4 regions of the Kluyvera sp. STS39-E genome follow, and region 1 is predicted to be linked to each of the others. Evidence: predicted binding sites of a transcription regulator. Region 1 holds the regulator's gene; each other region holds the start of a gene.
What was found. Region 1 encodes CRP, which controls carbon source genes, mostly activating them, when cyclic AMP is high. Its sites were predicted from a motif close to ATGTGANNNNNNTCACAT; they were not measured.
Positions count from the first base shown of each region.

Region 2: cdd (cytidine deaminase) is a predicted target of CRP. The motif match lies at 3,878-3,895, and genes of this name have one in related genera.
Region 3: AB4K05_RS22725 (YjcB family protein) is a predicted target of CRP. The motif match lies at 4,171-4,188, and genes of this name have one in related genera.
Region 4: AB4K05_RS04320 (PTS mannitol transporter subunit IICBA) is a predicted target of CRP. The motif match lies at 3,073-3,090, and genes of this name have one in related genera.

Region 1 covers NZ_JBFQGA010000005.1:17,436-25,222, forward strand. The annotation lists gene AB4K05_RS11855 (biotin-independent malonate decarboxylase subunit beta) at 1-22, opposite strand, end outside; gene mdcC (malonate decarboxylase acyl carrier protein) at 15-314, opposite strand; gene AB4K05_RS11865 (triphosphoribosyl-dephospho-CoA synthase) at 324-1,181, opposite strand; gene mdcA (malonate decarboxylase subunit alpha) at 1,181-2,836, opposite strand; gene AB4K05_RS11875 (hydrolase) at 3,086-4,108, shown strand; gene AB4K05_RS11880 (YheU family protein) at 4,105-4,323, shown strand; gene AB4K05_RS11885 (phosphoribulokinase) at 4,382-5,245, shown strand; gene AB4K05_RS11890 (OsmC family protein) at 5,362-5,766, opposite strand; gene crp (cAMP-activated global transcriptional regulator CRP) at 6,071-6,703, shown strand; gene AB4K05_RS11900 (YccS/YhfK family putative transporter) at 6,757-7,787, shown strand, end outside.
Region 2 covers NZ_JBFQGA010000004.1:176,593-184,379, forward strand. The annotation lists gene gtdA (gentisate 1,2-dioxygenase) at 1-145, opposite strand, end outside; gene AB4K05_RS10210 (MFS transporter) at 157-1,515, opposite strand; gene AB4K05_RS10215 (LysR substrate-binding domain-containing protein) at 1,686-2,627, shown strand; gene AB4K05_RS10220 (CidA/LrgA family protein) at 2,733-3,131, shown strand; gene AB4K05_RS10225 (CidB/LrgB family autolysis modulator) at 3,131-3,826, shown strand; gene cdd (cytidine deaminase) at 3,956-4,840, shown strand; gene sanA (outer membrane permeability protein SanA) at 5,033-5,749, shown strand; gene AB4K05_RS10240 (NAD(P)-dependent oxidoreductase) at 5,964-7,196, shown strand; gene preA (NAD-dependent dihydropyrimidine dehydrogenase subunit PreA) at 7,199-7,787, shown strand, end outside.
Region 3 covers NZ_JBFQGA010000013.1:58,804-66,590, forward strand. The annotation lists gene AB4K05_RS22705 (gamma-glutamyltransferase family protein) at 1-29, shown strand, start outside; gene oxlT (oxalate/formate MFS antiporter) at 62-1,381, shown strand; gene AB4K05_RS22715 (GntR family transcriptional regulator) at 1,396-2,103, shown strand; gene AB4K05_RS22720 (transporter substrate-binding domain-containing protein) at 2,114-3,571, opposite strand; gene AB4K05_RS22725 (YjcB family protein) at 3,761-4,042, opposite strand; gene soxS (superoxide response transcriptional regulator SoxS) at 4,302-4,631, opposite strand; gene soxR (redox-sensitive transcriptional activator SoxR) at 4,719-5,177, shown strand; gene AB4K05_RS22740 (hypothetical protein) at 5,243-5,476, opposite strand; gene AB4K05_RS22745 (NCS2 family permease) at 5,660-7,009, shown strand; gene AB4K05_RS22750 (Na+/H+ antiporter) at 7,216-7,787, shown strand, end outside.
Region 4 covers NZ_JBFQGA010000002.1:158,988-166,774, reverse strand. The annotation lists gene AB4K05_RS04325 (mannitol-1-phosphate 5-dehydrogenase) at 1-861, opposite strand, end outside; gene AB4K05_RS04320 (PTS mannitol transporter subunit IICBA) at 916-2,892, opposite strand; gene AB4K05_RS04315 (kinase inhibitor) at 3,348-3,824, opposite strand; gene bioA (adenosylmethionine--8-amino-7-oxononanoate transaminase) at 3,895-5,184, opposite strand; gene bioB (biotin synthase BioB) at 5,269-6,309, shown strand; gene bioF (8-amino-7-oxononanoate synthase) at 6,306-7,463, shown strand; gene bioC (malonyl-ACP O-methyltransferase BioC) at 7,447-7,787, shown strand, end outside.

The DNA.
Region 1 (7,787 bases):
TAAAACTGCGGTCATCACGCATAGCTCACCTCTTCAAAAACCTGTTCGATACGAATGCGCGCCACGCCAGGCGTTGCGCCGAAATCGTGGATCGTCAGTTTCCCGGCAGGCAGACTGCTTACCGTTTCTAAACGGTTAAACAGCGCTTCCCAGCGGCTACGGCTGTTATCGACGGAAGTGGTGATATCAATGGTTAACGTCTGGCTCTGGTCGGCGGTGAATAACACCTCCATATCCCCGGAGCCCACAACGCCGGCCAGCGCTTTACCGCTTAGGGTACGGCTGGCGGGTACGGTTAACGTAATGTGTTCCATAACATCCTCTTAATGCTTTAAATAAGGCGATTCGATGCGATCGAGAAACAGGGTAGCGGCCAGCAGATCTGCCGCACCGCCCGGTGAGGCGTTGAGCGCCAGCATCTGACGGTCGAGCACCGCCAGCGCCATCTGACCTGCCGGATGCGCGCTGCCACCAGCATTTAGCACAGCGCGCGCGCCGTCCTGCATGGCATCAAGCCCTTCCAGCCCCGCGCGGGACAGCACGCAGGTGTCGGTCAACGACGTCATAATGGCCATCAGCGCATCGAGTCTGGAGTGAGTTTCTCCGCTGCCATTCAAACGGCTAAGCCGCAGTTGGGGCAACGCACGCTGCATCACGTGTGGAAACGCCTGCTGAGCCTCTTCCCGTGCGCCTGGCACCTGATATCGGTGGGTGGCGCGCAGACCTTTGCTGAAGACCTTGGGAGCCGCCGCATCCGGCAGCTTCGCAAGCTCTGCGGCAGTCGCCGCAACCTGCTGCGCGCTGCCCGTGCCACCGTGCATTGCCACGGCGCTAACCAACAGCCCCAGCGCCCAAATGGCACCGCGGTGGGTATTCACGCCGTCGGTGGCGGCCATCATCTGTTTCTCGCCTTCGCGGCCGAGTCGCCCTACGATTTGTCTGAGAGCAATATCTGCCGGACGCTGCCAGCTTTGTAGCGCCAGCGCCTGAAAGGTCGGGGTCAAACTGTGCGCAGAGCGCTCCATCAGCGCGAGCGATAGATCGTGGTGCGCGCCGTTCCCCCGACTGTCCACCAGACCGGGTTTTGGGCTTAATCGTGCTTCGTCAATCAGACACTGCGTGGCGGTTCGCGCCAGCCATTCGGCACCGCCTTCAACCTGAATCTGGGGCAGAAGTTTCATTACCAGCTCCGGAATTTCGCAGGTGGGTTGTAAAGACCGCCGGACCATTCAACCAGATCCGACACGCTACCGGCTGCCAGCAGAGAACGCGTGGCATCAGTGCGGCGAATTCCCATATCTTCTGGGTAAACGACCTTGCCGCTCTGACGCAGTTCGGCTACGCGTTTCGCGTCAACGCCCAGACCGATATCGGTAATCCCCGCGACGGCAGCCACCATCGCACGACGTTCTTCGAGATCTTTTGCGCGGTAGAGGTAGGCGATACCTTCTTCAGTCAGCACGTGGGTCACGTCATCACCGTAGATCATGACAGGAGCCAGCGGCATACCGGAGCTTTTCGCCACTTCAACGGCATCGAGTTTTTCAACGAACGTTGGTTTCGCGCCGGCTTGGAAGGTTTCGACCATCTGCACGACAAGTTTCTTACCGCGCTGCATTGGGTCTGGCTCAGTTATCATGTTCAGCCAGGCCGGAGTCGCGTGGCGGCGACCGTGCGGATCGTGACCCATGTTAGGTGCACCGCCAAAACCGGACAGACGACCACGTGTCACCGTTGATGAGTTGGCATAACCATCAACCTGCAAAGTGGAGCCAATAAACATATCGACTGCGTACTGACCTGCCAGCTGGCAGAACGCGCGATTAGAACGCATGGAACCGTCGGCACCGGTAAAGAAGACGTCAGGACGGGCGCGGATATACTCTTCCATACCCAGCTCGCCGCCGAAGCAGTGCACGCTTTCCACCCAGCCGCTTTCAATCGCTGGAATAAGCGTAGGATGCGGGTTCAGCGTCCAGTGTTTACAGATCTTGCCTTTCAGGCCGAGCTGTTCACCGTAGGTTGGCAGCAGCAGCTCAATCGCCGCGGTGTTAAAACCGATACCGTGGTTGAGCGACTGCACCTGATGTTCCGCGTAGATGCCTTTAATCGCCATCATCGCCATCAGGATATGTTCTTGTTTAATCAGGCGTGGGTCGCGGGTAAACAGCGGTTCGATAAAGAACGGTTTGTCGGCAACAACCACGTAGTCAACCCATGACCCCGGAATGTCGACGCGCGGAAGATCGCACTCGTCGTCCACCAGCTCGTTCACCTGTGCGATGACGATACCGTCATGGAACGCGGCGGCTTCTACCAGCGCTGGCGTATCTTCAGTACTTGCGCCGGTGTAAAGGTTACCTTTGCGGTCGGCTTTAAAACCGGCAATCAGCGCCACGTTCGGCGAGAGATCAACATACAGACGGGAATACAGTTCGATGTAAGTATGGATAGCGCCAATTTCCAGCAGGCCATCTTCCAGCAGCTGCGAAATGCGCAGGCTTTGGGTACCGGAGAAGGAGAAGTCCAGCTTGCGGGCGATGCCTTTTTCAAAGATATCCAGATGTTCGCTACGCCCGACGCTTGGCATGATCATGTGCAGGTCGTGCACAATCTGCGGGTTCACCTCAGCCAGCATGCGGGATAAGAAATCTGCCTGCTTTTGGTTATTCCCTTCTAATACCACGCGGTCACCCGGCGCGATCAGTTTTTCCAGCATGGCGGTCAGGTCTGCGGTCGGCAGTACCTTGCCCTGCACCGGAATGGAAGCCAGACGTCGCTGTTTTTCCGTGCGACGTGTGTTCCAGACGCGTGCTGGTGTTTGCCCAGATAACATTATTAACCTCCTGATTCAGCTAATCATTTTGATTGCTTAACACGGGAAAGAGTGTGCACCCTGGTGAGAAAGTCATCAATTAAGCGTAGGCACAAATCATTAGCTTAAGAGTAATAATTGAAGTAACAATTTGTGATTAGGATCAGATTCAGCGGGGACAAAAAGGGCTACCGATGCCTCATTTTCATAAACACGATGGCAAAGTGGCGGTATAGTAGGCGCCAGATTTTAAGTAAACATCGCCGAGTTATGACTGAAACTACCCACCACGACCTCAACATCGACACTTCTAGCAGCGCGGACTTCGTGCCGATGCGCGGCATCAGCAATCGTCATCTTCAGACGATGCTGCCGCGTCTTATCCGCCGCAAGCTGCAGTTCACGCCCTGCTGGCAGCGTCTTGAGCTGCCGGACGGTGACTTTGTCGATCTGGCCTGGAGCGAAGATCCCGAAGCCGCGCGTCATAAGCCGCGTCTGGTGGTCTTTCATGGCTTGGAAGGCAGTTTGCACAGCCCTTATGCTCACGGTCTGATTAACGCCGCGAAACAGCAGGGCTGGCTCGGCGTGGTGATGCATTTTCGTGGCTGCAGCGGCGAACCGAACCGTCTGAACCGTATTTATCACTCCGGTGAAACGGAGGACGGCACCTGGTTCTTACATTGGCTGCGACGCGAATTTGGTGAAGTGCCAACGGCGGCGGTGGGCTATTCGCTCGGCGGCAATATGCTGGCCTGCCTACTGGCCAAAGAGGGTGATGACGTTCCGGTGGATGCGGCGGTGATTGTCTCAGCACCGTTTATGCTCGAAGCCTGCAGTTATCATATGGATAAAGGCTTCTCACGGGTTTACCAACGCTATCTGCTGAACCTACTCAAAGGCAACGCCGCGCGTAAGCTCAAAGCCTATCCCGGCTCGCTGCCGGTGGATTTACGCCAACTGAAGAGCATGCGACGTATTCGCGAATTTGATGACTCGATAACCTCGAAGATCCACGGTTTCGCTGACGCCATCGACTACTATCGCCAGTGCAGCGCGATGCCGACGTTGAGCAAAATTACCAAGCCGACGCTCATCATCCACTCGAAGGACGACCCGTTCATGGATCACCACTCGATTCCTGCGCAGGAAGAGCTGCCGGAAAACGTGGTGTATCAGCTAACCGAGCACGGCGGTCACGTTGGATTTATCGGCGGCACCCTGCGTCACCCGGAAATGTGGTTGGAAAAACGCATTCCCGCATGGCTGATGACCTGGCTTGGGGCGAAGGCATGATGATCCCCTGGCAGGACCTCGCCCCAGAGACGCTCGACAGATTGATTGAAAGCTTTGTCTTGCGCGAAGGCACTGATTATGGTGAATATGAACGCTCACTTGCGCAAAAGGTCGCCGACGTAAAACACCAGCTACAAACAGGCGAAGCGGTGCTGGTCTGGTCTGAACTCCACGAGACCGTCAACATCATGCCCCGTAACCAATTTCGCGGTTAACTATACTTGTTATCAGGAGGCGCTCGCTTCCTGATAGTCCGTTCAGGGAGTTATTCGCATGTCTGCCAAACATCCAGTTATTGCCGTCACCGGCTCCAGCGGAGCGGGCACCACCACCACCAGCCTCGCGTTTCGTAAAATATTCGGCCAGCTCAATCTACGGGCTGCGGAAGTTGAAGGGGATAGCTTTCACCGTTATACCCGTCCGGAAATGGATATGGCGATTCGTAAAGCTCGCGACCTCGGTCGCCATATCAGCTATTTCGGCCCGGATGCTAATGACTTCGGCCTGCTAGAACAGACCTTTCGCGACTACGGCGTAAACGGTAAAGGACAATCGCGTAAATATCTTCACACTTACGATGAAGCGGTGCCGTGGAATCAGGTGCCGGGAACCTTTACGCCCTGGCAACCGCTGCCGGAACCTACCGATGTGCTGTTTTATGAAGGGCTGCACGGCGGCGTGGTCACACCGCAGCATGATGTCGCGCGTCATGTCGATCTGCTGGTTGGCGTGGTCCCTATCGTTAACCTCGAGTGGATCCAGAAGATGATCCGCGATACCGGCGAGCGTGGACACTCACGCGAAGCGGTAATGGATTCTGTTGTGCGCTCAATGGAAGACTACATCAACTTCATTACGCCGCAGTTCTCCCGCACCCATATCAACTTCCAGCGCGTTCCTACGGTCGACACCTCAAACCCGTTCGCCGCGAAAAGCATTCCATCCCTTGATGAAAGTTTCGTGGTGATTCATTTCCGGAATCTAGAAGGGATCGATTACCCCTGGCTGCTGGCTATGCTGCAGGGCTCGTTCATTTCACATATGAACACGCTGGTGGTTCCTGGCGGGAAGATGGGGCTGGCGATGGAGCTCATTATGACGCCGCTGGTGCAGCGTCTGATGGAAGGTCGCAACTAAACCTTAAGCCTGATAACGCTTCGCTTATCAGGCCTACAGGATATTGCGGAACGTGTAGGTCGGGTAAGGCGCAGCCGCCACCCAACAGTAGCGCGGCGTACGCCCTTGTTAAGGCTTTACCCTTCAATCACTTCGTAAGAGTGGGTAATGTTCACCGCTTTTTCCAGCATCAGCGCCACGGAGCAGTATTTTTCAGCAGAGAGATCGACCGCGCGGGATACCGCGGCGTCTTTGAGCTCTTTGCCGGTCACAATGAAGTGCAGGTTGATATGAGTAAACAGGCGCGGTGCTTCTTCACGGCGTTCGGAGGTCAGCTTCACTTCACAGTCGGTCACGTTATAGCGACCCTTTTGCAAAATCGACACGACATCAATTGCGCTACAGCCACCCGCGGCCATCAGCACGACTTCCATTGGGCTTGGCGCTTTATCACCGGAGTTGCCATCCATCAAAATCTGGTGGCCTGAAGCGGACTCACCGAGGAAGGTTAACCCTTCAACCCATTTCACACGTGCTTGCATATTTTTTAACTCCAAGGTTGCAAATTTCTTCTCAGATTACGCGTACATAACAATTCTCGCAATGGAAGGCGATCGTCGTCATGCTGAAGCGAGACACCAGGAGACACGCGGCTAAAGCTATGCTAAAACAGTCAGGATGCTACGGTAATACATAAACGTACTGCAAGTATGCAGAGGACATCACATTACAGGCTGCGGCACGACTCGACAGCCGACTTCCCAGGTAACGGGAAGGATACTATTGCAACCAGTGGCTGCAATGTTTTTGCCGCTGGGAAGAGCTTATAACAGAGGATAACCGCGCATGGTGCTTGGCAAACCGCAAACAGACCCGACTCTCGAATGGTTCTTGTCTCATTGCCATATTCATAAGTACCCATCGAAGAGCACGCTGATTCACCAAGGTGAAAAGGCAGAGACGCTGTATTACATCGTAAAAGGCTCAGTGGCAGTACTCATCAAGGACGAAGAAGGCAAAGAGATGATCCTCTCTTACCTCAACCAGGGCGATTTTATCGGCGAGTTAGGCCTGTTTGAAGAAGGCCAAGAACGCAGCGCATGGGTACGTGCAAAAACCGCTTGTGAAGTTGCTGAAATCTCTTATAAAAAATTCCGTCAGCTGATTCAGGTTAACCCAGACATCCTGATGCGCCTTTCTTCGCAAATGGCTCGTCGTCTGCAGATCACCTCTGAAAAAGTTGGCAACTTGGCCTTCCTGGACGTGACCGGACGTATCGCCCAGACCCTGCTGAATCTGGCTAAACAGCCGGACGCAATGACCCACCCAGACGGTATGCAGATTAAAATCACCCGTCAGGAAATCGGTCAGATTGTAGGTTGTTCCCGCGAAACCGTGGGCCGCATCCTGAAAATGCTGGAAGATCAAAACCTGATCTCCGCACACGGCAAAACCATTGTCGTTTACGGTACCCGCTGATCCCGCATAAACGGCATATTGTCTGAACAGTATGCCGTTTTTATCTATCCCTTATGTGGCGCAGGCTGATTTACCATCCGGAAGTCAACTATGCACTGCGGCAAACGCTGGTGTTATGTTTGCCGGTCGCCATTGGCCTTCTCTTCGGGCATCTTCAGCAAGGTCTCTTGTTCTCTCTGGTTCCAGCCTGCTGCAATATCGCCGGTCTCGACACGCCGCATAAACGCTTTTTTAAGCGTCTGACCATCGGCGGTTGCCTGTTTGCTGGATGTAGCCTTGCCGTACAGTTGCTGTTGGCACGTGACATCCCGCTGCCTTTAATACTGACCTGTCTTGCACTGCTCCTCGGCGTCACGGCGGAGATTAGCGCACTGCACGGGCGACTATTGCCGGCATCGCTCATTGCCTCAATCTTTACCCTAAGCCTCGCGGGCAATATGCCAATCTGGCAACCGCTGCTGCTCTACGCGCTGGGCACGCTATGGTATGGCTTATTCAACTGGTGGTGGTTTTGGATGTGGCGGGAACAGCCGCTGCGCGAATCGTTAAGCCTGCTTTATCGCCAGCTTGCCGACTACTGTGAAGCCAAATATAGCCTGCTGACCCAGCATACCGATCCGAATACCGCCCTGCCCCCGCTGTTGAACCGTCAGCAGAAAGTGGTGGATTTAATTTCCCAATGTTACCAGCAGCTACACATGCTGGCAGCCAATCAGCATAACGACTACAAGCGCCTGCTGCGCGCCTTCCAGGTTGGCTTGGATTTGCAAGAACATATCTCCGTCAGCCTGCACCAGCCAGAAGAGGTGCAAAAACTGGTTGAACGTAGCCATGCTGAAGCGGTGATCCGCTGGAACGCACAAACCGTCGCCGCCCGCCTGCGTGTTCTGGCGGACGATATTCTCTACCATCGCTATCCCAGCCGCTTCACGATGGAAAAACAGATAGGCGCACTGGATAAGATTGCCCACCAGCACCCGGATAACCCGGTAGGACAATTCTGCGCTTGGCACTTCAGCCGCATTGCTAAAGTACTGCGCGGGCAACGTCCCCTCTATCCGCGTAACCTGATGGCGGATAAAGA
Region 2 (7,787 bases), on a different contig from region 1:
CCTGGTAATTCCAGTAGGCCGGAGCACAGTTGGCGTTCGGCGTCTTCGGCACCAAGTGATGCAGAGACTCCCACAGCGGGGTCAGGTTTTGCCCAGAAATGTGCTGATAGAACTGTTGACGATCGTGTTTTACATCCGAGGTCATTATGATTCTCCTTAACTTTTCACCGCGCCGGTTACAGGCAGCGAGTCGGGTACGCGAGGTGTTTGTCGTACTACCAGAGTCAGCAGCGTCAACATGATGGCGCTAACGGCGGCGGGGACGGCAATCACAAAGAACAGAGTATTGAATGAGAAATTCATCGCCATCATCATGCCGCCGGAGACGGAGCCGACAATGGCACCGCAGCGGCCGATTGCGTTAGACCAGCTCACGCCGGTGGCGCGGCTTTGTGTTGGGTAGAGGGTGGCGGTCAGGGCATTGAGCCCAACCTGCGAGCCGCTAATACCAATGCCGGTGCCGAAAATCGCCAGCGCCATCAGCCACAGACCGTCACCGCTCAAGCCAATCATCACGATGCAGACCGCGCCCAGCGCATAGCTGACCGCCAGCACCCAGAACGGATTGAACTTATCCATTAAAACGCCCAGCAGCAGCGCACCCAGCGTGCCGCCAATCTGGAATGCGGCAGTCACCCAAGAGGCGTGCTGGAGATCGATACCGCGATGGTTCAGCAGCGTGGGCATCCAACTGGAGAGCAGGTAGATGATCAGAAGGCTCATAAAGAACACCACCCACAGCATCAATGTGATGGTCAGCTGACGTCCGGCAAACAGTTGGCTAATGCTGCCCTTTTGCGTCGCCGCCGGTTCATCAAGCCAGAACTCGGTCTCTGCATAACGTTCACCGGTCATCGCACTGACCGTTCGCACCACCTGCGCCTGTGGACGCTGGCGACGCACCAGCCAGCGGGGTGATTCCGGAAGCACCGCCAGCAGGGCCACAAAGAGCATCAGCGGCAGTACGCCACCGAGCACCAAAATACCGTGCCAGCCAATCACTGAGACCAGCTGAGCGCTAACGATGCCCCCTAGCGCAGAACCCAGCGTGAAGCCGCAGAACATTAAGGTCACCAGCGCGCCACGGCGGCGTGACGGCAGGTATTCAGAGGTCATGGTGATGGTATTCGGCATCGCACCGCCTAAGCCTAGGCCGGTTAAGAAGCGCAGAATGATCAACATGTCTAGATTGGGAGAGAAAGCTGAGAGCAGGCTAAACAGGCCGAAAAGCGCCACGCACCATTCAATAACCCGCTTACGCCCGAGTTTGTCGGAGAGCGGGCCGCACAGCAGTGCACCGGCGGTCAAGCCCAAAAGACCGGCACCAAACAGCGGCGCGAGGTCGCCCGCGCTAAGCTGCCAATGCTCACGAATTGCCGGGGCGATAAAGCCAATCGCCGCGGTATCAAAACCGTCCAGCATTACCACGAGGAAACAGCAGAGAATGACACGCCACTGCATCTTGCCGATGGGTGCGGCGTCGATTAGCGCTTGTAGTTCAAGTCGTTGCGTCATAGGGAGGAGCCTCTGTCAGTGCAGGTTATCCACGTTGCCGTTGGCGTATAGGCCAAAGCGACTCAGAGTAAGATGTTTATTTTTTTGCTTTTATGTTGCCATATTGTGATGAATGAAATGAGTTGTACAATGGCATTTCATGCTTATCCATAACCTGGAGGTTATATCTAATGGCAGACTGGACGCAGAAGCTGAAGCTTCATCATCTACAAATGCTGGTGGCACTTGGCGAGCAGGGAAACCTCACCCAAGTGGCAAAACGCATGCATATCACCCAGCCCGCGCTGTCAAAGTGGCTCACCCAGTTTGAGGAAGAGCTGGGCATTGTGTTATTTGAGCGACACAGTAAAGGGCTGCGGGTTTCCGAAGGCGGTAAACTTCTACTGCAACACGCGCAGCGGCTGATTAACGACATTGAGCGATCGCAGTTTGAAATGGAGCGTTTTAAGCAAGGCGGGCTGGTGGGCAGTTTGAAAATCGGCTGTTCGCCGGTGGCGACGGACTGCGTTTCCCAAGCGATTTTCCCGCTGCTGGCGGAGATGCCGACGCTACACCTCAATATCGAAGAAAAAGTCATGACGCCGCTGCTGCACGATTTGCAGTCCGGGGTGGTGGACGTAGTGGTAGGACGCATCGGCGGCCGAGCGCTGGAGCTGCCGCTAAACTACGAGGTGCTCTATACCGAACCGGTGTGCTTTGTGGCGCGACCCGGGCACCCGCTAGCCAATCGCAGCAGCCTGACGTGGAACGATTTGGCCGCCTGGCGGTGGATTGTCTGGCCTAACGGGACGCCCATTCGCCAAAGCATCGACAATGCGTTGGTCGAAAATGGGGTCATGCTGCCGGAAAATATCATTGAGTCGGCATCGATGAACGTCAGCGTCAACCTATTGCAAAGCAGTGAGATGATTTCGATTCTCTCTTTACGCCTAGCCGAGCGTTATGCCAGTCAGGGGCAGTTGTCGATACTTGCCCTGCCGCGTATTGAGCAAAAAGGCAGCGTCGGCGTGTTCTGGCGTAAAAACAATCTGCCTTCTCTGGCGCTGAGCCGGTTTCTCTACTATTTGTCACATCCTGTACAGAGTGATGAGTTTTCCCGGTCAGATGCCTGATGTTCCGCTTGTCTATATCGGGTATGCTCAGAATTCATGGTGTGATCGGTAGCACACTTTAGGGTTTAATTGTATGATGAATGCATTCCACGAAAGGTGAATCCCATGCTCAAATCACTGAATATCATCTGGCAATACCTGCGTGCATTCGTCCTTATTTACGCCTGCTTGTATGCCGGTATTTTTCTTGCGTCGCTGCTGCCTATTACGATTCCTGGTAGCATTATCGGTATGCTTATTCTCTTCTTACTGCTGGGGCTGCAAATTCTGCCCGCCAAATGGGTTAACCCCGGCTGCTTCATTTTGATTCGCTATATGGCGCTGCTGTTTGTGCCGATTGGCGTCGGCGTGATGCAGTACTTCGCCCTGCTGCGTGCGGAGTTTGGCCCGGTAGTCGTTTCCTGCACGATCAGCACATTAGTGGTATTGGTGGTGGTGAGCTGGAGTTCACATCTGGTACACGGTGAACGTAAAGTGGTCGGTCAGGATGGAGCGGATAAATAATGTTGCATAATATCTGGTGGTCGCTACCGCTGACCTTGGTTGTCTTTTTTGCCGCCCGTAAGCTGGCTTCGCGTTTCAAGATGCCGCTGCTCAACCCTCTGCTGGTATCGATGGTGGTCATCATTCCTTTTCTGATGCTGACCGATATTCCGTACGAAAACTACTTTAAAGGCAGCGAAGTCCTCAACGACTTACTGCAACCGGCGGTCGTCGCCCTCGCCTATCCGCTGTACGAACAGCTACACCAGATCCGCGCACGTTGGAAATCCATTATTACCATCTGCTTTATCGGCAGTGCGGTGGCGATGATAACCGGGACCTCCGTGGCATTGATGATGGGTGCATCGCCGCAAATCGCTGCCTCTATTTTGCCTAAATCCGTCACGACGCCGATTGCGATGGCGGTCAGCGGCAGCATTGGTGGGATCCCTGCCATTAGCGCCGTATGCGTCATTTATGTCGGTATTCTGGGCGCGGTTTTTGGTCATACCCTGTTAAACCTGATGCGCATTACCACCAAAGCCTCTCGCGGCCTGTCGATGGGGACCGCTTCCCACGCCCTCGGCACCGCTCGTTGCGCCGAAATGGACTATCAAGAAGGGGCGTTTAGTTCACTGGCGTTGGTGATTTGCGGCATCATTACCTCGTTGATTGCGCCGTTTTTGTTCCCGGTTATTCTGGCCGTGGTGGGTTAAAACGCGACAAATCACACATTTTTAAATGATGTTACATACGTTGCATTAACAATGAGATATTGATCACCAATTTAGCCGTGCGCACCCCGTACACTACGATCCCATTACATTGTTATGAGGCACAACGCCATGCATCCACGTTTTCAATCTGCTTTTACGCAACTGGCGGCAGATCTGCAGACCGCTATCGCTCCGCTGCTAGCCGATCCGCACTTCTCTGCCGAACTGAGCGCCGAGCAGGTCTCATCGCTGCAAAAGGCGACGGGGCTGGACGAAGACGCGCTCGCTTTTGCGCTTCTCCCCCTCGCCGCAGCCTGCGCGCGTGCGGACCTCTCGAATTTTAACGTCGGCGCCATCGCCCGTGGCGTCAGCGGCACATGGTATTTCGGCGGCAACATGGAGTTTCTGGGCGCAACCATGCAGCAGACGGTTCACGCCGAACAGAGCGCCATCAGCCACGCTTGGCTGTGCGGTGAAAAAGCGCTGCAAGCTATTACCGTTAACTACACGCCGTGCGGCCACTGCCGTCAGTTTATGAATGAACTGAACAGCGGGCTTTCACTGCGTATTAATCTGCCGGGCCGTCAGCCGCATACGCTGCAGGATTACCTCCCAGACGCCTTTGGCCCTAAAGATCTGGATATCAAAACGCTGCTGATGGATGAACAGGATCACGGTTATGAACTGCGAGGCGATGCGCTGGCACAAGCGGCTATCAAAGCGGCGAACCACAGCCATACGCCATACAGCAAATCACCATCAGGCGTGGCGCTGGAACTGCGTGACGGGACTATTTTTAGCGGCAGCTATGCGGAAAATGCCGCCTTCAACCCGACTCTGCCACCGTTGCAAGGTGCGTTGAACCTGTTGAGCCTTAACGGTTACGATTACCCTGACATCCAGCGCGCTATTCTGGCCGAACGTGCCGATGCGCCGCTGATTCAGTGGGATGCCACAGCCGCTACATTAAAAGCGCTGGGTTGCACCAATATCGACCGCGTATTGTTAGGTTGATTATTGTAGGCCTGATAAACGCAGCGCCTTCAGGCAAGACTGATCAGAGCCGGATGGCGGCTTTGCCTTATCCGGCCTACAACTCAGACCGTCACAATGTCTAAATTTCCCGCAATCAAGCGATGGTTTCTTGCGCTTGCCAGGCGGGTAAAGTAGCCTGATGTCTTCCTCGTCCACTATTGAGTCAAGTTCATGTTAAAGCGTGTGTTATACAGCCTGTTAGTCCTGTGCGGCCTGCTGCTGATAACCGTGCTCGGTCTTGACCGTTGGATGAGCTGGAAAACCTCCCCCTATATTTACGACGAACTGCAGGATCTGCCCTACCGGCAGGTTGGCGTGGTACTCGGCACCGCCAAGTATTACCGCACCGGCGTTATCAACCAGTACTACCGTTATCGTATCCAAGGCGCGCTAAACGCTTACAATAGCGGCAAGGTGAATTATCTGCTGCTGAGTGGTGATAATGCGCTGCAAAGCTATAACGAGCCGATGACAATGCGCCGTGACCTGATCAAAGCCGGCGTTGCGCCGGAAGATATCGTGCTCGACTACGCCGGTTTTAGGACGCTCGATTCCATCGTCCGCACCCGCAAGGTGTTCGATACCAACGATTTCATCATCATCACCCAGCGCTTCCACTGCGAACGGGCGCTGTTTATCGCACTGCATATGGGCATCCAGGCGCAGTGCTACGCAGTGCCTTCACCAAAAGATATGTGGAGCGTGCGCTTGCGTGAATTCGGCGCTCGCTTCGGCGCGCTGGCTGACCTTTATCTCTTCAAGCGCGAGCCTCGTTTCTTAGGTCCGCTGATCCCCATTCCTGCCCAGCAGGAAGTTCCGGAAGATGCGCAAGGCTATCCTGCGGTAACGCCAGAGCAACTGCTGGAGTTGCAGAAGAAGAAGTCATAGTCTGCGAATTCAGATAACATAATTTAATCGATTTTCATTGCGTTAATCGTTCCTATTTGCATATTAGGTATTCCTGCGATCGCCCAATACCCACACGTATTACATGGCTAATTGTGAACCCTTTCACAACGCCTTCTCCCGCATACGCATAGCCTTTCAGATAACCGTTTCACTTCATTTGCCTTAATTAAACTAATCATTTAAGGGATCCGCTATGTCGCAACACGATTATCTGGATGAGCTTATTCCCGCCTTTACGCCGTTACTGGCGATCAAAGAGGCTTCACGCTGCCTGCTGTGCCACGATGCGCCGTGCAGTCAGTCCTGTCCGGCGCAAACTGACCCGGGGAAATTTATCCGCTCGATCTATTTCCGTAACTTCAAAGGTGCTGCCGAAACCATTCGAGAAAATAATGCACTGGGCGCCGTTTGTGCCCGCGTTTGTCCGACCGAAAAGCTGTGCCAGCGCGGCTGTTCTCGTTCCGGGATTGATACGCCAATTGATATCGCTCGTTTACAGCGGTTTGTTACCGACTTTGAGCAGCGGACAAACATGCAGATTTATCAGCCGGGGCGCAAAGATAAAGGCAAGGTCGCCATTATTGGGGCCGGTCCCGCCGGGTTACAGGCTAGCGTAACCCTCTGCAATCTCGGCTATGACGTCACTCTATTTGAAAAGGAAGTCCAGCCAGGCGGCTGGCTGCGTCACGGTATTCCTGAATTCAGGTTACCGCAGTCGGTGCTCGATACCGAGATTGCACGTATCGTCGAGATGGGGGTAAACCTCCAGTGCGGGTGTGAAGTGGGGAAAAATATCACCTTAGCGCAGCTCAAATCCGAACATCAGGCCGTGTTGCTGACCGTGGGTCTGTCGGAAGGGTCTTCGTTGCCGCTGTTTAACGACGCCAATACGGTTGAAATCGCCGTCGACTTCTTGCAGCGTGCGCGTGGCAACGGCGGGAAGATTGCTGTGCCGCAGAGCGCGCTGGTTATTGGCGGTGGCGACGTGGCGATGGATGTCGCCAGCACCCTGAAAATTCTGGGCTGCAGTTCCGTTACCTGTGTGGCGCGCGAAGAGCTCGCCGAGTTTCCGGCAAGCGTAAAAGAGTTCACCACCACCCAAGCGCTGGGCGTATCAATTATTGATGGCTTTACACCCACCGCCGTAACGGGCAATACGGTGACCTTTAAGCACGTTCGCCTACCGGGTGAGCTAACCCTTACAGCTGAACACATCATCCTCGCCGTCGGTCAACATGCGCAGCTTGATGCATTTACTGATATTCAGGTACAGCGCAATACCGTAGACACGCACCATTACCAGACCGCAGACCCCGCCCTATTTGCTGCAGGCGATATCGTCCAAGGTGATAAAACCGTGGTCTACGCCGTGAAAACGGGGAAAGAAGCCGCTCAGGCGATTCATCACTATTTAGAGGAGGCGTAATCATGCTCACCAAGGATCTCTCGATAACTTTTTGCGGCGTGAAGTTCCCCAACCCGTTCTGCCTCTCCTCTTCCCCGGTCGGCAACTGCTACGAGATGTGCGCCAAAGCCTACGATAGCGGCTGGGGCGGCATTGTGTTTAAAACCATCGGTTTCTTTATCGCCAACGAAGTGTCTCCACGCTTTGATCATCTGACCAAAGAAGATACCGGGTTCATCGGCTTTAAAAACATGGAGCAGATTGCAGAGCACCCGCTGGCGGAAAATCTGGCAGCTATTCGCCGGCTGAAACAGGATTATCCCGATAAAGTGCTGATCGCCTCGATCATGGGAGAAAATGAACAGCAGTGGCAGGATCTGGCAAAGCTCGTAGAAGAGGCTGGCGCAGATATGATCGAGTGTAATTTCTCCTGCCCACAAATGACCTCCCACGCAATGGGCAGCGATGTCGGGCAAAGTCCTGAGCTGGTGGAAAAATACTGCCGGGCGGTAAAACGGGGATCGTCTTTACCGATGCTCGCCAAAATGACGCCAAATATCGGCGACATGTGCGAAGTTGCTCTCGCCGCCAAGCGCGGCGGCGCTGACGGAA
Region 3 (7,787 bases), on a different contig from region 1:
GAAGTGACGGCGGCGTAGCCCGCTGGTAACGCCAGCATTTTCCAAAAGAAACATTCCTAGAATGCCGCGACGCACAAAGGCGTTGCGCATTCTGGCGGCATTTTTTCGTCTATTGGAGCGTAATATGACCGTTCTCAGAGAACCGTTGGTGACACCAAAATTTGGCAAATGGACGCAGCTTGTCCTCGGGCTTATCTGCATGGCATCTATTTCCAGCCCGCAGTATGTCTGGACGTTATTAACCAAACCGCTGACTGAAAAGCTGGGCGTGGGGCTGCCGGAACTGCAGGTAACATTCTCTCTGCTTATCATTCTGCAGACCTTTTTTTCACCGTTCCAAGGGCGTCTGGTTGAGCGGTTTGGTCCGCGTCTTTTGATTTCCATTGGCACCGTGATGGCGGGGCTGAGTTGGGTGCTGTCGGCGCATATTAATGGTCTGGTGGCGCTGTATATCGTGTATGGCTGCATCGGCGGTTTGGGGACCGGGATTGTCTATATTGGGGTGGTGGGGCTAATGGTGAAATGGTTCCCGCAAAACCGTGGCTTTGCGGCGGGGGCTGTGGCAGCGGGATATGGAATGGGGGCGATTTTAACCACCTTCCCAATTGCCATCTCACTTGGCAACTACGGCCTCGAGCAGACCATGACTGTGTTTGGCCTTATCTTTGCCGCCGTGGGGCTGCTGGCAAGCCAAGGTTTGAGTTTGCCGCCAAACATGACGGCACGGTCGGTTAGCCATAAAGTGGCGCAGAGTACGCGCCAGTTCACCTCCCGGGAAATGCTACGCCAACCGCTGTTCTGGCTGATGTTTGCCATGATGGCGATGATGTCGACTTCTGGGTTGATGGTGACTTCGCAGATGGCGGTATTTGCCGAAGATTTTGGGATCAGCAAGGCGGTAGTTTTCGGGATGGCGGCGCTTCCGTTGGCATTAACCATTGACCGATTTACCAACGGTCTAACACGCCCGCTGTTTGGTTTTATCTCCGACCGTTATGGCCGTGAGAAAACCATGTTTATCGCCTTTGCACTGGAAGGCTGCGCCATGACGTTGTGGCTGGCGTGCCGTGAAGATCCCCTGCTTTTCGTATTGCTCTCGGGGGTGGTGTTTTTCGGCTGGGGCGAAATTTTCTCCCTGTTCCCGTCCACGTTAACCGATACCTTTGGCAGCGAACACGCCGCATCGAACTACGGCTGGCTGTATATTTCACAGGGCATTGGCTCGATTTTCGGCGGCCCGTTGGCGGCGCTGCTGTATCAACATACGCAGGGATGGCACGTGGTCTTCGGCTGCGCAATAGCGCTTGATTTCATTACGGCCGGGCTGGCACTGTGTGTGTTAAAACCTTGGCGTGCGCGGTTTATCCGCCAACATAGCTAATAGCGGAGTTTTCCATGACGGCAATGACATCTGAACCCACGCCGCTGCTTGCGCATTCGGAACGTGTTTATCTGCAGATACGGCAGGAGATTTACCAGTTCGTCCTCCTGCCCGGTGACCGCTTTACGGAGGTGGACATTGCCCGTCGCCTAGGATGCTCCCGCACGCCGGTTCGAGAAGCGCTGCTACTGCTGCAAAATGAAGGCCTGCTGCGGCGCTGCTTACGTAACGGCTGGGAAGTTTTTCCCATTGATTTTGATGTGTACGAAGATCTCTATGAGACCCGCGCGCTGATTGAGGTGAATTCGGTCAGGAGTTTGTGCAGTTCAACCTCGCCAAAGGTGAACCGTGAGGTGTTGGTTAGCCTCAAGGCCATCTGGCAGGTTGCGCCCCAGGCCCAGCTTTTGGCATGCGACGATATTGCGTCGTTGGATGAGCAGTTCCATATTGCCCTGACGGAGGCTGCCGGTAACCGCGAGCTGGCCAATATCCTGACGAATATCACCAACCGTATCCGTATTATGCGACGGCTCGATTTTGAGTATGAAACGCGTGTCGCGCAGACCTATAAGGAGCATGCTGAGCTGCTAGAGGCGATAGAGCAACGGGATGAAGAAAGGGCGGTGGCGCTCATTTCTGCTCATATTACCGATGCTTATAAAGGTGCCAGTACGATCACCCTGCGACGCTTGCAGGGCGTTCGAGCGACACAAATACGCTGATAGCGCTGCGTCAGGTCCGTTTTTCTATCTCTGGGAGCGTCGGCGGCTTGCCCGTCGCCGCCCGCTTGCGGTTCATCTCATCGAGAATCAGCCGGTAGGCGATGTAGTACTTATAGATATTGCTCACGTAGGTCACCGTTTCGGCACCAATTTTCTCGGCGGCGAGGTTCTCAACGTTGCCAAACCAGATGTTAGGATCAAAACCGCGCTTTAGCGTTTCTGCACGTAGCCGGGCAATGCGCGCCGGGCCTGCGTTATAAGAGGCGAATGAGAACAGGGCTTTATCTAGCTGCGTCATTGGCTCGTCGCTGTAGTAGCGATCGATCATCCAGCGCATATATTTCACTCCAGCGTGAATGTTTGGATCCAACAGTTTGATATCACCAACCTGCAATTCTTTGCCGGTTTTCGGCATGACCTGCATGACGCCGATTGCCCCAACGTGGCTACGCACAGATTGATCGAGCTTCGACTCCTGATATCCCTGCGCCGCCATCAGCAGCCAGTCGACATCGTAGCGATCGCCATACTTTCTGAAGACTTCGACCATTTTTAAAAACTTGCGTCGTTCTTTCTCGGCGGCGGCGTTTTTAACGTAGTCTGCGCTCTTGAGATAGCGCAGCAGCAGCGTATTCCCCAGCGTACTGCCCTGGCGGTGGTCTTTCACAAAACCGTTCAACGCGGCCAATAACTGCGGATTATCTTTACGCACCGCCCAAGCGATGCTGCCGTTATCGCGCAGCACTATATCTTCATGCACGCTGATTTTTGGAAACATCTGTTTCCAGAATATGGCCTTGTGGCGATCGACAACGATCAGCGGGATTAGCCCAGCGTTGAGCATCTCCAACAGATCTTCATCCTCCAGCACTTCGGGGGCCGGTTTGATAACGATCGGTGGCCGTTGTTCTTTTTTCAAGCGGACATTCTGAGCGAGCAGGCTCTCGTAATAGCTTGATGAGAGGCGCACGAATACCGTTTTGCCGCTGAGGTCGTCTAGGCTTTTGACCAGTGGAGAGGCGGGGCCTGAGACCAACAGTTCTTGGATCCCGGTATAGAGTGGGTCGGCAAAGGTGACCTCTTTTTGCCGCGAAGGCGTGATGGTGAGATTGGCCGCGGCAATATCGCCTTTGCCTTCGTTAAGCGCCGTAAAAAGGGTATCCCGCGTGACCGGGACGAAGATGATCCGTACCTTGAGGTGTCGTTGCTTGAGCTTGTTCTCTTTTGCCAGTTGCTCATTCAGGCTGCGCTCAAAGGCGGCAAAAATATCGTGCGTTGCCCCACGTTGTTGGCCTTTATTGATAAAAAAGAAAGTCTTACTGTAGGTCGTCAATACCCGGATCACCCGTCGGTCGAGCATGCCGGAAAGATCGCCTTTCCACGGCTGCATGATGGTTTCAGTATTAACCTCCAGCGTATCGGGCGCCTCGTTTTTTGCCGGGGCGGCATATACCGTGAAGGAAAGCATCAGAGCGCTAAGACAGGGGATCAGAAGGTGATGGAAAGGGATGGCGTTCATGGTGCGGCACTCCGCAGGGCACATCTTCTTATTTTAGTCGAGCGGCGCTAAAAGAGAGGCTTTCTGAGCGGGGGCTATCTAGGGTTTCAGGCAATAAAAAACCCCGATAAATCGGGGCTCATGTATTCGTTGTGGCGCTTAGTACATTGCAACAGGCCATTCCGGCGGCGCGTGGCTCATGACCTCAACCATCACATCTTTGATATTGTTCAGAATGGTCGAAATGTCTACCAACGTAAGGCCCAGTAAACCGGTCGCAAACCAACAGGCTGCTGCCACACCGAGCATGCCGCTGATGACCGCCAGCCCGGCGTAGTCTGATTTACGAAGTTGAATCTTAAGGGTACTGGCGATAAACATCAGCACCGCGCTGGTTAGCGGCCAGCGTAACAACGCGACGCCCGCGGTAATTGAAACCATGAGACCTTATCCTCGGAGATAAACAATACAGTGCCCTGACAGCGCATTGTTTAATGAGGCTCAAGGCACTCTGGCTATCTGGGGGCAGTCAAAATTGAGATGAAACACCGTTTCTGTTTCAATCTATTTTGTGAACTATATCACATTTGTTGCTTTATTCACCAGAGGGAGGTGCAGGATTTTTGTCAACACATTAACCATATTAATAGTATGGAAATGTTGCTGTCGCGCTGAGCGCAACGACAGCAAAGAGGAAAACCTAAGCGGAGATTTGGTGACGATAGGCCGTCGGCGTGCTGTCGAACTCGCGGCGGAACACGCGAGAGAAGGTCTGCTGCGAGACATACCCCAGATCCATCGCGATATCAAAAATTGGCCGCTGGGTGGTGCGCAGCGCTTCCGCCGCCAGCAGCAGGCGTCGTTGACGAATATAATCTCCCAGTGTCTGATGCATCACTGCGCGGAACATACGCTGCAGGTACCACTTCGAATAGCCGGATTTTTTCGCCACGATATCGATATTAAGCGGTTGCTCGATATGTTCATCAATCCATTCAATTAGCGTTTGAATAATTTCCCGATGGGACATAAGGCACTCCCCGTTGTCTATTTTTGCGTCGATTTCTGTTCTGCTGGCGAGTATAATTCCTCAAGTTAACTTGAGGTAAAGCGGATAATGGAAAAAAAATCGACACGCATAAAAACGTTGCTTTCACCCGGTGAAGTAGCGAAACGAACTGGCGTTGCGGTATCAGCGCTACACTTTTATGAAAGCAAGGGGCTGATTCGTAGCACAAGAAATAGTGGCAATCAGCGGCGCTATAAGCGCGATGTGCTGCGCTACGTGGCGATTATTAAAATTGCCCAACGGTTGGGCATTCCGCTGGCAACCATCGGTGACTCTCTCAGCGTTTTGCCTGAAAACCACACTTTGGGGGCGAAGGACTGGAAGCATCTCACCACTCAATGGCGTGAAGAGTTGGATAAACGTATTCATGCAATGGAGGCGCTGCGCGATCAGTTAAACGGCTGCATCGGCTGTGGCTGTATGTCGCTGCGCGACTGCCCGTTGCGTAACCCTGGCGACAAGCTGGGCGAAGAGGGCACCGGGGCGCGTTTGCTGGAAGAAGAATAACCGTAGGCCGGATAAACGGCAGCGCCATCCGGCGGTTTTGCATGATGCCCGATGGCAGTTTCGCCTTATCGGGCTACAAATAACAATCCCCTCAAAGATGTGACGATTTTTACCACAGAATTGTTGCCAGATTGCGCATTCACGATAACGTTTGCGCATGGGTTGAGCAATTCTTCATCGGCAATCGTTAATTTTGATAAACCCAGGCAAACTTCAGTTGAAAAAGAGGGTGTAAAAGCCAGATAATCGTTTGCCTTGAATTTTCGACCGCTTTTGGCGGCGAAAATGACCAGGCTCACCTTATTACGCACCCGCGTAAATGAGGTATTCCGATTCTTGTATTGTCTGCGCGGAGTTAATCGTTTGCTTTTTTGTGGCTCCCCTATTGCCGCAACGTAGCACATGGAGATGACGCTTAGCTGGCAGTGGATGTTCCACCACGCAGACGAACGAATGATAAAAACTCTCAGGGGATGTTTTCTATGTCTACGCCTTCAGCGCGTACCGGCGGTTCGTTAGACGCTTGGTTTAAAATTTCTTCACGTGGTAGCTCTGTTCGTCAGGAGATTGTCGCCGGTCTTACGACCTTCCTCGCGATGGTGTACTCGGTTATCGTCGTGCCGAGCATGCTTGGCAAAGCCGGTTTCCCTCCTGCTGCGGTATTCGTCGCCACCTGTCTGGTTGCAGGCGTTGGCTCTATCGTGATGGGTCTGTGGGCGAACCTGCCTTTGGCCATCGGTTGCGCCATTTCACTGACCGCCTTCACCGCGTTTAGCTTGGTGCTCGGCCAGCAAATCAGCATTCCGGTTGCCCTCGGCGCAGTATTCCTGATGGGCGTGCTGTTTACCGTCATCTCCGCTTCCGGTATCCGTAGCTGGATTTTGCGCAATTTGCCGCAGGGCATTGCGCATGGCACAGGCATTGGTATCGGCCTGTTCCTGCTGTTGATTGCCGCCAACGGCGTCGGCATGGTTGTGAAAAACCCGATTGAAGGTTTGCCGGTTGCGCTGGGTAAATTCGATAGCTTCCCGGTCATCATGACGCTGGTGGGGCTGGCGATGATTATCGGTCTGGAAAAAATGAAGGTGCCGGGCGGCATTCTGCTGACCATCATCGGCGTGTCTATCGTCGGTCTGATTTTTGACCCGAACGTGCACTTCTCCGGTGTTTTTGCGATGCCATCGCTGAGCGATGAAAACGGCCACTCGCTGATTGGTAGCCTGGATATCATGGGGGCGCTGAACCCTGTGGTTCTGCCAAGCGTACTGGCGCTGGTGATGACGGCGGTGTTTGACGCCACCGGGACTATCCGTGCGGTAGCCGGTCAGGCAAACCTGCTGGATAAAGACGGTCAGATCATTAACGGCGGCAAAGCGCTGACCACTGACTCCCTGAGCAGCGTGTTCTCGGCGGTAGTGGGTGCAGCTCCTGCGGCGGTCTACATTGAGTCGGCAGCGGGTACTGCGGCAGGTGGTAAAACCGGTTTAACCGCGGTGACCGTTGGCGTGCTGTTCCTGCTGATTCTGTTCCTCTCTCCGCTTTCCTACTTGGTCCCAGGTTATGCTACTGCGCCTGCGCTGATGTATGTCGGTCTGCTGATGCTGAGCAACGTGGCGCGTATTGATTTCAACGATTTCGTTGATGCCATGTCCGGCCTCATCACCGCGGTGATGATTGTCCTGACCTGTAACATCGTAACCGGCATCATGATTGGCTTCGCGACCTTGGTGATTGGCCGCGTGGTTTCCGGCGAATGGCGTAAGCTGAATATCGGCACTGTGGTTATCGCTGCGGCGCTGGTTATCTTCTATGCAGGCGGCTGGGCGATTTAATCGCACCTCTGCAGCACAACAAACCCGCCTAATGGCGGGTTTGTTGTTTGTGCCTTGGCAAGACGAAAGGCACAAAGGCGGGCTGGCACTTTTTTTCCATTTTCAGCCACGACTCGTTTCCTTTTGCGTTACTCTGGTATCCGTATAATAAGAAGCACGACGCTTCACGTTTTGAATAATAAGACAACGCTGTAAACAGGGATCGCATGGAAATCTTCTTTACCATACTCATCATGACCCTCGTGGTTTCGCTCTCTGGGGTGGTTACACGCGTACTGCCCTTCCAAGTTCCACTACCGTTAATGCAAATCGCCATCGGGGCGATGCTCGCCTGGCCGACCTTCGGTCTGCACGTCGAATTTGATCCGGAGCTGTTCCTCGTCCTGTTCATCCCGCCGCTGCTGTTCGCCGATGGCTGGAAGACGCCAACGCGTGAGTTTATTGAGCACGGCAGGGAGATCCTCGGGCTGGCGCTGGCGTTAGTGCTGGTGACGGTAGTGGGGATTGGCTTCCTGATTTACTGGATTGTCCCAGGCATTCCGCTCATTCCAGCGTTCGCGCTGGCGGCGGTGCTCTCGCCAACCGATGCCGTGGCGCTCTCGGGGATTGTGGGTGAAGGCCGCATTCCGAAAAAAATCATGGGCATTTTGCAGGGCGAGGCGCTGATGAACGACGCCTCAGGCCTGGTGTCGTTGAAGTTTGCCGTCGCGGTGGCGATGGGGACGATGGTCTTTACCGTCGGCGGGGCCACGGTTGAGTTCCTCAAAGTGGCGATTGG
Region 4 (7,787 bases), on a different contig from region 1:
ATGCAGATAGGGGTTTTCAAAACGCGTCAAAATCTTGTCGATATAGGCCGCGTGCTGCTTTGGATCGAAGCCATAGCGTTTGATCAATACCGCACCGCTTTCCGTCATCGCGCTTTTGACGACTTGGCGAATTTCCGCATCAAGAATGGCATCACGGATCGTTTGATGTCCTGCCAGTTGGCCAAGATACGCGGTAATGGCGTGACCGGTATTGAGGGTAAACAGTTTCCGCTCAATGTAGGCCATTAAATTGCTGGTAGGTTCCATTCCGGCAATATTCGGCAACTGACCTTTAAACTGGGTGCTATCGACAATCCATTCACTGAAGGTTTCCACCGTCACGTCAAGGGGATCATCGTTGGCGGCGGTACTTGGGGGAACGATACGATCGACGGCAGAGTCGACAAAACCCACGTGTTCTTCAACCCAAGCGTGCAGCTCGGTAGGGATGGCCTGTAAAACATGATTTTTTAGCTGGCTGGTGCCGCGCACCATATTTTCACAGGCGATGATATTCATTGGCTGCTGATTGCCGCTGTCGTGACGGGCAATCAAACCCAGCGCCAGCGTATTGGCGATTTTGCTAAGCACCTGCGGGCCGACCGCGGTGGTTATCATATCGGCCTGCGCAATCTGTTGGATGGCGTCCGGGCTGTTACTGTTAATGGCGCGGATGTGGCTGACCTGCTCAACTCGCGCCTGCTCTCCGACCACGTTGACCTGATAGTGCTGCTGGTGGGCTAACTGGTCGATCAATGGCTGGTTAACATCGGCAAAGGTTAATTCCGCCTGTGCGTCCGCCAGCAGCTTGCCGATAAAACCCCGACCAATATTCCCTGCGCCAAAATGAATTGCTTTCATAACACTGACTCCAAAAAAGTCTATCCGTATCGGGGGCCAATAACCCCCGTACCCTTATGCCGCTTGCTCGCCGGACAGGAGCTGCAAAATTTCCTGCACGCTGGTGGTCTGCGTCAGACGCTCGATAACGTCTTTATCATCCAGCGCGTTGGCTAAACGGGCGATGACCTGCACGTGCTCGTTATTACGGGCTGCAATGCCGATAACCAATCGGGCCACCTCGTCCGGCTCATCGCCGAATCGAACGCCCTGTGGATACTGGCAAATAACAATCCCGGTGCGCAGCACGCGGTCTTTGGCTTCTACGGTGCCGTGCGGTACGGCAATGGACTCTCCCAGATAGGTGGTGGTTAAAGCTTCTCGCGCCAGCATGGCATCAATGTAGTCTGGCTCCACGTAGCCACCGGAGACCAGCATTTCACCGGCAAAACGGATTGCCTGGGCTTTATTGTCGGCGGTTAAGTTCAGGAAAATATTGTCGGCGCTAAGTTTGAACAGGTTCTCATCGCGCTCGGCTGTGTCGAATGCTTCGTCGTTGGCGGCAATAATCGTTTGGTTAATCAGACGATTATCGTTCGCCGCAGGTGGCATTTTGGCGGCCAGCAGACGAGTCGTGAGGTCGGTATACAACCCGCTATCCAAGAAATTGCTCAGCGAAATATGCATGGCTTGTGGCGCATGGCGCATCGCACGCTCGGTAAGATCCTGGTGGGTAATCACCAGATCCACATCCTCCGGCAAGCTGTTGATAGCGCAGTTGGTCACTGAAATGTGGCTAAGACCGGCGTCCTTAACTTTTTTGCGCAACACACCCGCACCGAGGGCGCTGGAGCCCATTCCGGCGTCGCAGGCGACGATAATTTTACGCACATGCTGCAGATCTTTCGACAAATCAAGGGCCGGTGCAGGCTGTGGCTGTTCGCCAGAAAGCTTGCCGCCAGATTTAGACTGCTGCTTTAACGCCTGCATACGGCGGGTCGCTTCGGATAAACCGTTGCTTTCTTCATCACCGACACGAACGCGCTTGAGCAGCATGGAGGCGGTGAGGAAGGAGACCAGCGTAGAGGCGAGGATAGAAAGCGCGACGCCAATCAGCGATGCCTTCGGAGTCATCAGCAGCACGGCGAAGATGGAACCAGGGGAAGCCGGGGAAACCAGACCCGCGTTGAACAGTGTCAGCGTAAACACGCCGGTCATCCCGCCCAGAATTACCGCCAGAATGAGGCGTGGATTCATCAGCACGTACGGGAAGTAGATTTCATGAATGCCGCCAAAGAAGTGAATGATTGCCGCGCCGCCCGCAGATTGCTTCGCGCTACCTTTACCGACGAACATATATGCCAGCAGAACGCCAAGACCTGGGCCTGGGTTTGCTTCAATCAAGAAGAAGATAGATTTACCGGTTTCCGTTGCCTGCTGAATCCCCAGCGGCGAGAAGATACCGTGGTTAATCGCATTATTGAGGAACAGGATTTTCGCCGGTTCTACAAAGATGGAGGTCAGCGGCAGCAGGTTGTGCTGCACCATGACGTTAACGCCTGATGCCAATACCTTTGACAGCACCTCCACCATCGGACCAATCGCCATAAAGGCAATCATCGCCAGCAGCATACCGATAATACCGGCCGAGAAGTTGTTCACCAGCATCTCAAAACCGCTTTTGATTTTGCCGTCAACCCAACGGTCGAAGCGCTTAATCGCCCAGCCGCCGAGCGGCCCCGCAATCATTGCGCCCATAAACATCGGCATATCTGCGCCGACGATAACGCCCATGGTGGTGATGGCACCGACCACGCCACCGCGCTCGCCGCCGATAAGACGACCACCGGTATAGCCGATTAACAATGGCAGTAAATAGGTGATCATTGGGCCAACTAGCTTGGCCAATGTCTCATTGGGCAGCCAGCCCGTAGGAATAAATAAAGCGGTAATCAAACCCCAGGCAATGAATGCGCCAATATTGGGCATCACCATATTGCTGAGAAAGCGGCCAAAATTCTGTACCTTGACCTTGATATCTGGTGATAACATAAAACACCCCTCGTGGTGCGCGTAATGATGTTACGCGTCGTCATAGTTGTGGTGGTTTCGCCAAAAACCATCCAGTCGTTCTGTATGCAAAATCGACTCTATCACGCCGTATTCATCTCGCGTACTCGAGGGGTATTTGTGATGCCGATCACTAAAGCCACCCCTGCAAAAGCACCTTTTAAGTGACATTGATCACATTAAAAGCTGTAAGTCTGCTACAAAGTTAAAATCAAGGCGTAAAAACGCCATTTTTTGTGATTAAGATCACCTTCGTTTTTGACGTCTTTGTTTTTGAATTGTGATCATATTCACAAGATGTTTTTGGCGGCTCCTCGCCGGTCCCCGTTTAGTCCCCCCGCAGCCGTATTTACGTCATAAAATTACAACCGAACGATCACAACTGTAAAAAAGCCCCACAGAGTTTCCCCTGTAGGGCCGTTATGTGCGGCGCGTGATTAGCTGAACAGCGCGGTAATTGAAGCGCTCGCTAGGCTATGGAAGTGCACGTTAAAGCCAACCATTGCACCGCTGGCACCTTCATCAACGTCAATTTTATCGACGCCGAGCGCATGTACGGTGAAAATATAGCGATGGGTTTCGCCCTTCGGCGGGGCTGCGCCGCCGTAGCCTGCTTTACCGAAATCGGTGCGGGTTTGCAGTGCACCTGCGGGTAAATTCACCAAGCCTGAACCACTGCCGGTTGGCAATTCACGGGTGTCTGCGGGAATGTTAGCAACGATCCAGTGCCACCAGCCGGAACCGGTTGGCGCGTCGGGGTCATAGCAGCTTACGACAAAGCTTTTGGTTCCAGCGGGCACGTCGTCCCAGGCCAGATGCGGGGAGATATTTTCGCCATCATAGCCCATCCCGTTGAAGACCTGACGCTGGGGAAGTTTCTCGCCGTCACGTAGATCGTGGCTGACTAATTTCATTGACTGCCTCCTTTGTTAATCCACTGATTAACAAAGGAGTGTAGCGGGTATTGCCTGCGGTTGCTGCTGCTTATTGGATAAAAAATGTTTCCTGACAGACGGCTAAACAGACCGCGCGCGTTAGCCTAGTGAGCTGCTCTTTGGTAATGAGATATGGCGGCATCAGATAAATCAACCGACCAAACGGCCGAACCCATACACCTTGCTCGACGAAGAATCGCTGCAACAACGCCATGTTAACTGGGAAACGGGTCTCGATAACGCCGATTGCCCCCAGCACGCGTACATCGGCGACGTGTTCTGAATCGGCGGCTGGCGCAAGCTCGCGTTTGAGCTGTTGTTCAATGGCGGCGACCTGCGTTTGCCATTCGCCACTCTCAAGGATAGCGAGGCTTTCGGCGGCGACGGCGCAGGCCAACGGGTTGCCCATAAAGGTTGGCCCGTGCATAAAGCAGCCCGCTTCGCCGTTGCTGATGGTTTCTGCCACTTCACGCGTGGTGATGGCGGCTGACAGGGTCATCGTGCCCCCGGTCAATGCCTTGCCCAAACACAAAATATCGGCGCTGATACCTGCGTGCTCGCAGGCGAATAGTTTACCAGTGCGACCAAAGCCGGTGGCAATCTCGTCGGCAATCAGCAAGATACCTTCACGGTCACACATTTTGCGGATGCGCTTCAACCACTCGGGGTGATACATGCGCATGCCGCCTGCGCCCTGCACGACAGGCTCGAGGATCACCGCAGCAATTTCATGACGATGCGCGGCCATCAGGCGCGCAAATGCCACCATATCGTACTCATCAAACTCGCCATCAAATCGGCTGTGCGGCGCTGGCGCAAACAGATTTTCCGGCAGGTAACCTTTCCACAGGCTGTGCATCGAGTTATCCGGGTCGCACACCGACATCGCGCCAAAGGTATCGCCGTGATAACCGTTGCGGAAGGTCAGAAAACGCTGACGTGACTCGCCTTTAGCCTGCCAATACTGCAAGGCCATCTTCATCGCCACCTCCACCGCCACCGAACCGGAATCGGCGAGGAATACGCACTCCAGCGGTTCGGGCGTCATTGCGACCAGCTTTCGGCATAGTGCAACGGCGGAAGGGTGGGTTATCCCGCCAAACATCACGTGCGACATCTGGTCAATCTGCGTCTTCATCGCGGCGTTCAAACGCGGGTGATTGTAGCCATGAATGGTCGCCCACCAGGATGACATGCCGTCAACCAGTCGCTCGCCGCTGGCAAGCTGTAGCTCACAACCCTCGGCGGAGACAATCGGGTAAACCGGCAACGGTGCGGTCATTGAGGTGTAGGGATGCCAGATATGGCGCTTATCGAAGGCGAGATCGTCCGTTGTCATAATCGACTTGTAAACCATTTTGAAAAGTTTTAGGTTTACGAGTATAAACCGAACCGAAAATTAACAAAACCCCCGGAGAAGCCAATGGCTCACCCTTTACGTTGGACAATGTCGCAGGTCACCGCTCTTTTTGATAAACCGCTGCTTGATTTACTGTTTGAAGCGCAGCAGGTTCACCGCCAACATTTCGACCCTCAGCAGGTACAGGTCAGCACGCTGCTGTCGATTAAAACCGGTGCCTGTCCGGAAGACTGCAAATATTGCCCGCAAAGCTCGCGCTATAAAACTGGGCTTGAGAGCGAGCGTCTGATGGAAGTGGAACAGGTGCTCGACTCTGCGCGCAAAGCGAAGCTCGCTGGCTCGACGCGTTTTTGCATGGGGGCGGCGTGGAAAAACCCGCACGAACGCGATATGCCGTACCTTGAGCAGATGGTGCAGGGCGTGAAAGAGATGGGGCTGGAAGCCTGTATGACGTTGGGCACATTGTCCGATAGCCAAGCCGGACGTCTGGCTTCTGCGGGGCTGGACTATTACAACCACAACCTCGACACCTCGCCGGAATTTTACGGCAATATCATCACCACCCGCAGCTATCAGGAACGTCTGGATACGCTGGATAAGGTGCGTGACGCCGGGATCAAAGTGTGCTCCGGTGGTATCGTTGGGCTGGGTGAAACTGTCACCGACCGCGCGGGGCTGTTGCTGCAGCTTGCCAACTTGCCGACGCCGCCGGAAAGCGTACCGATCAACATGTTGGTGAAGGTGAAAGGAACGCCGCTGGCGGATAACGAAGACGTTGATGCATTCGACTTTATTCGCACCATCGCCGTGGCGCGGATCATGATGCCGACCTCGCACGTGCGTCTCTCCGCCGGTCGTGAACAGATGAACGAACAGACCCAAGCAATGTGCTTTATGGCGGGCGCCAACTCGGTGTTCTACGGCTGCAAGCTGTTGACCACGCCGAACCCGGAAGAGGACAAAGATCTGCAGTTATTCCGCAAATTGGGGATCAATCCGCAGCAAACGATGGTTACCGCGGGTGACAACGAGCAGCAGCAGCGTTTGGAACAGGCGCTGATGACGCCGGACACCGAGGATTATTACAACGCGGCGGCGGTATGAGCTGGCAGCAGCGAATTGCTAAGGCCGTCGCAGAACGCCAGGAAACAAACACGCTTCGTCAGCGTCAGCCCTTAGCGCAAGGGGCTGGACGTTGGCTGGTGCGTGACGACCGCCGTTACCTTAACTTTTCCAGCAATGATTATCTGGGGCTTAGCCAGCATCCGCGGGTTATCCAGGCCTGGCAGCAGGGCGCGGAGCACTACGGTGTCGGCTCTGGCGGCTCCGGTCATGTGACCGGTTACCATCAGGCGCATCAGCATCTGGAAGAACAGCTTGCCGACTGGCTGGGCTACGACCGGGCGCTGCTGTTTATTTCTGGTTTCGCCGCCAATCAGGCGGTGATTGCCGCGCTTGCCGGGCGGGAAGATCGCATTGTTGCCGACAGGCTTAGCCATGCCTCGTTGCTCGAAGCGTCGGCGTTAAGCCCGGCACAGCTACGACGTTTCCAGCACAACGACAGCCAGCATCTCTCGCGTCTGCTTGCCGCGCCGCTAGCGGGGCAGCAACTGGTGGTCACGGAAGGCGTATTCAGCATGGACGGCGACAGTGCGCCGCTGGCGGATATTGCTCGCGTCACCCGTGAGGCCAACGGCTGGCTGATGGTTGATGATGCCCACGGCATTGGCGTTGACGGGGTAAACGGTCGCGGTAGTTGTCAGTCACAAGGCGTGAAACCCGAACTGTTGATTGTCACCTTTGGCAAAGCATTCGGCTTAAGCGGCGCGGCGGTGTTGTGCAGTCAAACAGTGGCCGACTACTTCCTGCAATTTGCCCGCCATTTGATTTACAGCACCGCTATGCCGCCTGCGCAGGCCGTGGCGCTACAAGCGGCGCTTGGCGTTATCCAAAGCGACGATGGTCAGCAGCGGCGCGAAAAGCTGGCGCAGCATGTGGCGCAATTCCGCCTCGGGGCCAGTGGGTTGGCGTATCCGTTGACCGGCTCGCAAAGCGCTATCCAGCCGCTTGTCGTCGGCGAAAACTCGCGCACATTGCAACTGGCTGACAGACTGCGTGAGCAGGGCTGTTGGGTGACGGCAATTCGTCCGCCAACGGTGCCTGCGGGCACCGCGCGTTTGCGCTTGACGCTTACCGCCGCGCACGAGCCACAGGATATTGCGCATCTGCTGGAGGTTTTGCATGGCGAGCGTGGATAAACAGGCGGTGGCCGCGGCGTTTGGACGCGCGGCAACCCACTACCATCAGCATGATGAACTCCAGCGTCTGAGCGCCGCGCAGCTGCTAAGCCAACTGCCGGCGCAGCGATTCCCAAGGGTGCTGGATGCCGGATGCGGTCCAGGGAGCTACAGCCGCTACTGGCGCGACAAAGGCAGCCACGTTACCGCGCTGGACCTGTCAGGCGAAATGCTGCAACAGGCACAGAGTCAGCAGGTAGCCGACCGCTACGTGCAGGCTGATATCGAGGATATTCCGCTGCCTGAAGCGGGATTTGATCTGGTATGGAGCAATCTGGCCGTGCA